Regions from separate parts of the Pseudomonas sp. 05N431 genome, predicted to be linked through region 1. Evidence: riboswitches for the same ligand, from Rfam matches in the RefSeq annotation. Region 1 holds a riboswitch; the other holds the start of a gene.
The links. Region 1 has a riboswitch for cobalamin ahead of AC1DIG_RS03610 (CbtB domain-containing protein). Riboswitches for the same ligand answer to the same signal wherever they lie in the genome.
Positions count from the first base shown of each region.

Region 2: it holds a riboswitch for cobalamin, as region 1 does, so the genes downstream of both, cobO (cob(I)yrinic acid a,c-diamide adenosyltransferase) here and AC1DIG_RS03610 (CbtB domain-containing protein) in region 1, are expected to answer to the same signal.

Region 1 covers NZ_JBFTMN010000002.1:138,944-143,350, reverse strand. The annotation lists gene nfuA (Fe-S biogenesis protein NfuA) at 1-260, shown strand, start outside; gene cobM (precorrin-4 C(11)-methyltransferase) at 403-1,149, opposite strand; gene AC1DIG_RS03620 (cobalamin biosynthesis protein) at 1,231-1,644, opposite strand; gene AC1DIG_RS03615 (CbtA family protein) at 1,641-2,342, opposite strand; gene AC1DIG_RS03610 (CbtB domain-containing protein) at 2,354-2,545, opposite strand; cobalamin riboswitch at 2,669-2,891, opposite strand; cobalamin riboswitch at 3,076-3,287, shown strand; gene cobW (cobalamin biosynthesis protein CobW) at 3,386-4,407, shown strand, end outside.
Region 2 covers NZ_JBFTMN010000003.1:419,351-423,757, forward strand. The annotation lists gene AC1DIG_RS07400 (C40 family peptidase) at 1-265, shown strand, start outside; gene AC1DIG_RS07405 (C40 family peptidase) at 431-964, shown strand; gene AC1DIG_RS07410 (class I SAM-dependent methyltransferase) at 980-1,642, shown strand; gene AC1DIG_RS07415 (hypothetical protein) at 1,672-2,256, opposite strand; cobalamin riboswitch at 2,415-2,647, shown strand; gene cobO (cob(I)yrinic acid a,c-diamide adenosyltransferase) at 2,729-3,340, shown strand; gene AC1DIG_RS07425 (cobyrinate a,c-diamide synthase) at 3,337-4,407, shown strand, end outside.

The sequences.
Region 1 (4,407 bases):
CGGTCAACGAGCGCATCAACTACTACCTGCAAACCGAAATCAACCCGGGGCTGGCCAGCCACGGCGGTCAGGTCAGCCTGATCGATGTGGTTGAAGACGGCATCGCCGTGCTGAAGTTCGGTGGCGGCTGCCAGGGCTGCGGCCAGGCTGACGTGACCTTGAAGGAAGGCATCGAGCGCACGCTGCTTGAGCGTATTCCCGAGCTCAAAGGTGTACGTGACGTGACCGACCACACGCAGAAAGAAAACGCCTACTACTAAGGTGTTCGCTGCGACATGAAAAAACGGCGCCCGTGAGCGCCGTTTTTTTATGGGTGAAATTCACTGACGCCATCGCGAGCAAGCTCGCTCCCACATTTGACCGCGTATCCCCTGTGGGAGCGAGCTTGCTCGCGATGAGGGACTACGGGCGATACAAATGCGCATGCCCGGCGCGGTACAGAGACGACTCGCCAAAGGTGTCACTGCCCAACACCCGACCCACCAGAATCAGCGCCGTACGTCGAAATCCCTTGGCCTGAACCTTTTCGGCGATGTCTGTCAGCGTTCCCACCACCCAATCCTGATCCGGCCAACTGGCCCGATGCACCACCGCAATCGGGCAGTCTGCGCCGTAATGCGGCAGCAGCTCAGCAACGATTTTCTCCAGGTGATTGACTCCCAGATGAATCGCCATGGTCGCGCCATGCCGGGCCAGGCTGCTGAATTCTTCGCCTGGCGGCATCGCGGTCTTGTCGGCATAGCGGGTCAGGATGACGCTTTGCGAGATGTCCGGCAGCGTCAGCTCGGCGCCCAACAACGCTGCGCAAGCAGCGGTGGCGGTGACGCCGGGGATGATTTCAAACGGGATATTCAGCTCGCGCAGGTGACGAATCTGTTCGCCGATCGCCCCATACAGGCTCGGATCGCCGGAATGCACGCGCGCCACATTCTGGCCTTTGCCATGGGCGATTCCGATCAGTTCGATGATCTGTTCCAGGTGCAATTCGGCGCTGTTGACCACCTGTTCGGCCTGATGGCCTTGCAGTACGGCTTCAGGCACCAGCGAGCCGGCGTAGATGATCACCGGGCAGCTGCGAATCAGCCGTTGGCCCTTGACGGTGATCAGTTCCGGGTCGCCGGGACCTGCGCCAATGAAGTAGACGGTCATGGCCGGCTCCTGTGAAAAATTGTCAAAGCAAGGCTTCAGATGAAGATTGCTCATGATCGAAGGCGGGGATTATCGAGGATTTTACGCGGCGCCGGCCAACGCAAACGTCGCCTGGGCATATTTTTGTCGCGGGATCAGCAATTTTGCCGGCGCCTGCACCAGTTGTTCGGCGAGGGCCAGTGCAGCGCTTTCCGCTATGCCATAGCAACCGGTGCGCTCGAAAGCGATTTGCGAGCGATGGCTGAGTTGCGGTTGATAGCCGGCCAATTGTTCGCTGCTGAAGTACAGCAATGGCAGCGCCAGTTGTGTGGCCAACTCGATCAGGCCAGGTTCATCACGTTTCAGATCGATGCTGGCCAGGGCCTTGATCGCTTGTAATTCGATGTGATGAGCCTGCAACGCCTGGTCGAGCAGCGCGCGCAGCATACTGGCCGGGCAGCCGCGCTGGCAGCCCAGGCCGACCACCAGGGTCGGCGCTGCGCTGATGTCGGTCATGCGTGGTATTGACCTTCACTTTTTCGGCGGAACAACCAGGCGCTGATCAGGCCCATGGCCAGCCAGAACGCGGCGTTGGTCAGCTGCGAGGCGATCTTGAATTGCGCTTCGAGGGCTTCGGGGGCCAGCATCGAATGCACTTCAGGCTGCGGAGCGCCGATGATGTGCGGCACGGCCAGAATGGCGACACCGAGCACTTTCAGCAGCCAATGCCGGGCGAACACGATCAGCGCGATACCGACGGCGGTGGACGCTGCCGTGCTGATCCACCAGATCTGCCGTTGTGTCAGGTCTGCGGCGGCAGTCCCCGGCAACTCCGGCGGCAGGCCCAGGGTGGGCGCGAGGACGAAGGTCGCGTAACCGGCCAGCCCCCAGAGCAGGCCTTGAGAGGTGCGAGTCGGGGCGCGCAGGGTGTAGAGACCGGCGAGCATCAGCGCAAAACCGACAGCAACCACCAGATTACCGCCGGTGGTCGACAGCACGCGTTGCCAGCCGTCTTCCGGCTCCCAGGCCTCGGCATCGTGGGTGTGGCCAGCCATGGCGCCTTCGGCATGTTCATGGACTTCAGCCGCCGGGGCTTTTTCGTAGGTCTCCGCCTGAAGAATCAGCGGTGCGACCCAGAAGCTTTGCAGCAGGGTCAGCAGCAGGGCGGCCAGTAAACCGGTGAAACCTGCGGTTTGCGCAATACGCTTGATCATCTCGGCAGGTCTCAGTGGCACGGGAAAGCAGAGCTGTGACGGGTATCGTGGGCAGCGTTGTGCACTGCGTCGATGTGCGAGAAGCCGGCAAAATACACAAGGCATGCGCCCAGGATCGATGCGCCGATAGCGGCAACGAGGCGTTGGCTCAGGGTGGAGGTGGTGCTGGCGGTGGTGTGGCGAGTGCTGCTGATGATCGACATGGCGCTTCCCTCTGGTCAGTCAGTGGGTGAATCGAGCGCATGAAAACCCCCGCGAGCCAGGCACGCAGAGGCTAAAACAGCGCCCGCCCACCGCGGGTTTGTTATTCGTTGCCCTGTGTGGCAAGGCACTATGTGTTGCGGGCCGGTCTCCGGGCTCACGAGGGGCTGGCATTCGCCGAACCTGCAAGAATCGCCTTCCCACGCCGAGCTGGCACAGTGGATCTGATTCTTCGCTCGCTTACCGTTGCGGGGGCAGCACCGGACTGACATGGCTTTTGAGTAAAGCACATGATTCACCGGTTTCCCGTTTCACCCTGTGAAGGGCACCCGTAACAAGGCGTGTAGGAGAGCATGGGCGAGGGCGGGGCGTCAATTGGCAAGCGTTCTCAACGCGAGACCGAGGCGCCGCCATCGCGAGCAGGCTCGCTCCCACATTGGAACGCGGTCAACTGTGTGCGAGCTTGCTCGCGATGGCGTCATCACAGCCGACGCACAACTCAGGTGAACATTGACCCGCCCCGAAGCGATGCGTAGCCTTGCGCTTTCGAGGTTCTTCGGCGCGTGCGCCGAAGCTAAGAAGGGAACGCGGTCGATGCCGCGGCTGCCCCCGCAACTGTGAACGGTTTCGTTTCTGCCATGCCACTGCGCTCTTTTGTTTTCAGGCGCGGGAAGGTGCAGAAGCCGCCAGTCGAAAGACCGGCCCACCGTCAGCCAGGAGACCTGCCTCGATACAGATTCTCACTACAACCGGGCGGGGTGATCCGGTGGCGAATTCTTCCGCGCGCTCAAGCGCAGCCGGTTGTCGTCCCGTATGCCCGCCACCTTGCCAAAGGGCATCCGATGAAAACACTGGCCAAACTTCCCGTCACCATCGTCACCGGTTTCCTCGGTTCGGGCAAAACCACCTTGCTGCGACACATGCTCGATAACGCCCAGGGCCGGCGCATCGCGGTGATCGTCAACGAGTTCGGCGAGCTGGGCATCGACGGCGAAATCCTCAAGCAATGTTCCATCGGCTGCACCGAGGAAGAAGCCAACGGCCGCGTGTATGAGCTGGCCAACGGCTGCCTGTGCTGCACCGTTCAGGAAGAGTTCTTCCCGGTGATGCGCGAACTGGTTGCCCGTCGCGGTGATCTCGACCACATCCTCATCGAAACCTCTGGCCTGGCCCTGCCAAAACCGTTGGTCCAGGCCTTCCAGTGGCCGGAAATCCGCAGCGCCTGCACTGTGGATGCGGTGATCACCGTGGTCGACAGCCCGGCCGTGGCCGCTGGCACCTTCGCCGCTTTCCCGGATCAGGTCGACGCCCAGCGCAAACTCGACCCGAACCTGGATCATGAATCGCCGCTGCACGAGCTGTTCGCCGACCAACTGGCCAGCGCCGACCTGGTGATCCTCAACAAGGCTGACCTGATCAGCCCGGCGGATCTGGCCAAAGTGCGCCTGGAAGTCGCTGAAGAGCTGCCACCAGCAGTGAAAATCATCGAAGCCAGCAGCGGTCGTCTGCCGTTGGACGTGCTGATCGGCCTGGGTGCCGGCTCCGAAGAACACATCGACAGCCGTCACAGCCACCACGACCATCACCACGATGGCGATGACCACGACGACCACGATCACGACGCCTTCGATTCAATTTCCATCGAATTGCCACAAGCCGACGAAAGCCTGTTGCTCGACGCCCTGACCCAATTGGTGGTCCAGCACGGCATTTTGCGAGTCAAGGGTTTCGCCGCCATCCCGAACAAACCGATGCGCTTGTTGATCCAGGGCGTGGGCACGCGTTTCGACAAGCATTTCGACCGTCAATGGGGCGCGGATGAAGCGCGCAGCACCCGTCTGGTGTTGATCGGTCAGCAACTGGA
Region 2 (4,407 bases), on a different contig from region 1:
CGAAATGATCAACGTAAATGCCCCGTTGGTCTCGCGCAACAACCTGAAGCCTGGCGACTTGCTGTTCTTCGCCACCAATGGCCGTCGCGGTCGCGTCAGTCACGCCGGGATCTACCTGGGTGATGACCAGTTCATCCATTCCAGCAGCCGCCGCAGCGGTGGTGTCCGGGTCGATAACCTGGGCGACAGCTACTGGAGCAAGACCTTCATTGAGGCCAAGCGAGCACTCGCCATGGCGCCAACGACAGTCACGGCACGCAAGTAAGCGGACTTTTTGTAAGGCCAACTTAAAGTCTTACTTGAAGTTTGGCGCGTAGCCGCTAGAATCCTGATCTATTGTTGACTAACTAACCGCGTAAGCCCTGCTTACGCGGTTTTGTTTTCAGCCTCTCGGCAGAGAAAGCCGCAGCCAGATCAGGATGTTCTGTATATGACGATGTCGGCCCGCCTTGTACTCATCTTCTTCGCAGCGCTGCTCAGCGCCTGCGCCAGTCGCACTCCGCCGCCTGTCAAAGTCGTTCGCGCCCCGGTTTTCGCTCCCGCCCAATCGTTCTCGCCTGCCGCTGAAGACGTGCTGATTCGCGCGCTGGGTCTGGTCGGCACGCCTTATCGTTGGGGCGGCAATACGCCGGATTCAGGTTTCGATTGCAGTGGTCTGATCGGCTACGTCTACCGTGATGCGGCGGGTATTTCCCTGCCACGCTCCACTCGCGAAATGATCGGCATGCAAGCGCCGGATATTGGCCAAGAGGCTCTGCAGACCGGCGATCTGATCTTCTTCGCCACCAATGGCGGCTCGCAAGTCAGCCACGCCGGGATCTACGTCGGTGAAGGTCGCTTCGTGCATGCACCCGCAACGGGTGGTACGGTGAAGCTGGACTACTTGTCCAAGGCTTATTGGCAGAGAGCCTATCTGAGCGCCAAGCGTGTCATTCAGCCTGAGCATCTGGCGCATAACCCGTAGTTCGCAGAGGTTGTCATGACCGCTCGCACACTCAATCTCGACGATTCCCTTTATAACTACCTGCTCGACGTTTCCCTGCGCGAAACGCCGCTGCAGCGCCGCCTGCGTGACGAAACCCAGGCGCTGCCCATGGCACGCTGGCAGGTGGCGCCCGAGCAGGGTCAGTTTCTCGCGTTGCTGGTCAAGCTGACGGGCGCCAGGCGCTTGCTTGAAGTCGGCACCTTCACCGGTTACAGCGCCTTGTGCATGGCGGCCGCCTTGCCGGATGACGGCACGTTGATCTGCTGCGACATTCCCGGAGAGTACAACGCCACGGCGCGCCGTTACTGGCAAGAGGCTGGCCTCGCCGAGCGCATCGATTTGCGTTTGGCCCCCGCACTGCAAACCCTGGCTCAACTTGAGCAGCAAGGGCAGGGCGGTTGCTTCGATCTGATCTTCATCGATGCCGACAAGGCCAACTATCCGGCTTATCTGGAAAGTGCTTTGCGGCTGCTGCGAAGCGGTGGGTTGGCGGTATTCGACAACACGCTGTGGAGTGGGCGAGTACTGGAAGACAATCCTGGGAGCGAAGACACCCGAGCCATCCAGGCACTCAATCGTGCCTTGAAGGATGACTCGCGTGTCGATCTGTCGTTGTTGCCGCTGGGCGATGGTCTGACCTTGTGCCGAAAACGCTAGACGCCTGATCGGCCTAAGGTGCAACTCTGTCAGCCGCGAGCCTCTTTGAGCAGCAGTGCGATGCCCGGATGGTAGTTGCCGGCTTCGTTGTGCAATTTGCGGTAGGGGTAGGGGAAGTACCAGGCCACGGCGCAGGTGTGTTCCTTTTGCAGGTCGTCGACCATGTCCTGGAGTTCTTCCGGCGTAGGACTGTGCTGGGTCTTTTGCGGGGCAACGAACAGGCAGCCGAGTTTCAGGTCGCTGGCATAGCTGATTTTTTTCGCATCGCTCACGACATCGAGCAAGGCCTGGGTCAGATTCAGGTTGTTGACTCGTGGCCAGCGTTGCGTGGCTTGAAGGTAGGCACGTTCTTCTTTGCTGGCGATAAACAGATCGGCGCGGCCATTGCGCTCACCTTCCTCGATCTGTTTTTTCGTCGGAGTCTGTTCCAGAGTGACCATTTCAGCCATCCACGCCGCCGCCGAAAGCAGGCTCAGGTTGGCGCGTTCGTCAAACCAGTAAGGGCTTTCGTTATCGCCGCGTACCGCGTTGTAACGGTCGATGCACTCGAACCAGCATTCCAGCACCGGGCGCAGGAATTCCAGCTTCGGGTTACTGATGATCATGCCTTGCATGTTGCTCCCCTTTTTGTTCTTGTGGTGGCAGATTGTGGCTCTTTGATATCATCGCTTTCAGTGTGGCACAAGATTGGCGCCAGTTTATTGATCGGGGTCGGTTTCTATCCATCGATGAGCCCCCGGCTTTAATTGACGCTCCACCCCCAACCCTCTAACCTTCGCGACTTGTTTCAGGTGCTCTGTGACCCAGTGGTCGACCGAGTGAAACAGGGAAGCCGGTGAGGGCGCGTTCTTTGACAGAGCGGGCGACGATCCCGGCGCTGCCCCCGCAACGGTAAATGAGTAAAAACTGCGCTTTGAGCCACTGTGTCGAAATGACATGGGAAGGCGCGCAGTCAGGCGCAAGCCGCTCATGAGTCCGGAGACCGGCCTGATCCATCCAGCGGCATCACGGTGGGCGATGCCAGGCTTCTTGCCGTCTATTTCTATGCCTGCCCGCCGTTATCCAGCCTCAACGGAGAGCTCCCCCATGACTGATTCCCCTGATCGTGACGAACGCCATCTGGCACGCATGCTGCGCAAGAAAGCCGTGATCGATGAACGTATTGCCAACTCGCCGAATGAATGCGGCTTGCTGCTGGTCCTGTCCGGCAACGGCAAGGGCAAAAGCAGTTCTGCGTTCGGTATGCTCGCCCGGGCCATGGGCCATGGCATGCAGTGCGGCGTGGTTCAGTTCATCAAAGGGCGCAGCAGTACCGGCGAGGAGCTGTTTTTCCGGCGCTTCCCGGAACAAGTGCGCTTCCATGTGATGGGCGAAGGTTTCACCTGGGAAACCCAGGATCGCCAGCGCGATATCGCCGCCGCCGAGGCTGCCTGGGAAGTCTCCCGCGAACTGCTGCGTGACCCGGGCGTTGGTCTGGTGGTGCTCGATGAGCTGAATATCGCCCTCAAGCACGGTTATCTGGACCTCGATCAGGTGCTCAGCGATTTGCAGGCGCGCCCACCGATGCAACACGTGGTGGTCACCGGCCGTGGCGCCAAGCCGGAAATGATCGAGCTGGCCGACACCGTTACCGAAATGGGCATGATCAAGCACGCTTTCCAGGCCGGGATCAAAGCGCAGAAAGGCGTTGAGCTGTGAGTGAGCCTCGTTTTTGCCCGGCGGTACTGATTGCTGCACCGGCTTCCGGTCAGGGCAAGACCACTGTCACCGCCGCGCTGGCCCGTTTGCACCGCAATCAGGGGCGCAAGGTCCGGGTATTCAAATGCGGCCCGGACTTTCTTGATCCGATGATTCTCGAGCGCGCCAGCGGAGCGCCGGTTTATCAATTGGACATGTGGATGGTCGGCGAGCAGGAAAGTCGTCGGCTGTTGTGGGAAGCCGCCGCTGAGGCTGATCTGATTTTGATCGAAGGCGTCATGGGCCTGTTCGATGGCACGCCGTCCAGCGCCGATCTGGCGCGGCATTTCGGTGTGCCGGTGCTGGGCGTGATCGATGGCACCGCCATGGCACAGACATTCGGCGCGCTGGCGTTGGGGCTGGCACGTTATCAGCCGGACTTGCCGTTTGCCGGTGTGTTGGCCAACCGCGTTGGCACCTTGCGTCACGCGCAATTGCTTGAAGGCAGCCTCACCGAAGGCCTGCGTTGGTATGGCGCCTTGTCCCGGGAAACCGGGATCGAACTGCCTAGCCGTCACCTGGGTCTGGTCCAGGCTAGTGAATTGAATGACCTCGATCTTCGCCTCGACGCGGCCGCCGAAGCGTTGGCCAGCAGCTGCGAAGTAGCATTGCCGCCCGCCGTCGAGTTCGCTGCGCCTGACGTGATTGCCGCCGAGCCATTGTTGGCCGGTGTGCGAATTGCCGTGGCTCGCGATGAAGCGTTTGCCTTCACGTATGGCGCGAGCCTCGACTTGTTGCGGGCGATGGGCGCCGAGTTGCGATTCTTCTCGCCAATCCATGACCGTGAACTGCCAGAAGCCGACAGCCTGTACCTGCCTGGTGGATACCCGGAGTTGCACCACGTGGCGTTGGCTGAAAACTGCACAATGCTCGATGCGATTCGCGCACATCACGCCGCAGGCAAACCGTTGTTGGCTGAATGCGGCGGCATGCTGTACCTGCTCGACTCACTGACCGATGTCGACGGCACGCGTGTCGAGTTGGTAGGGCTGCTGGCCGGAGATGCGGTGATGCAAAAGCGTCTGGCC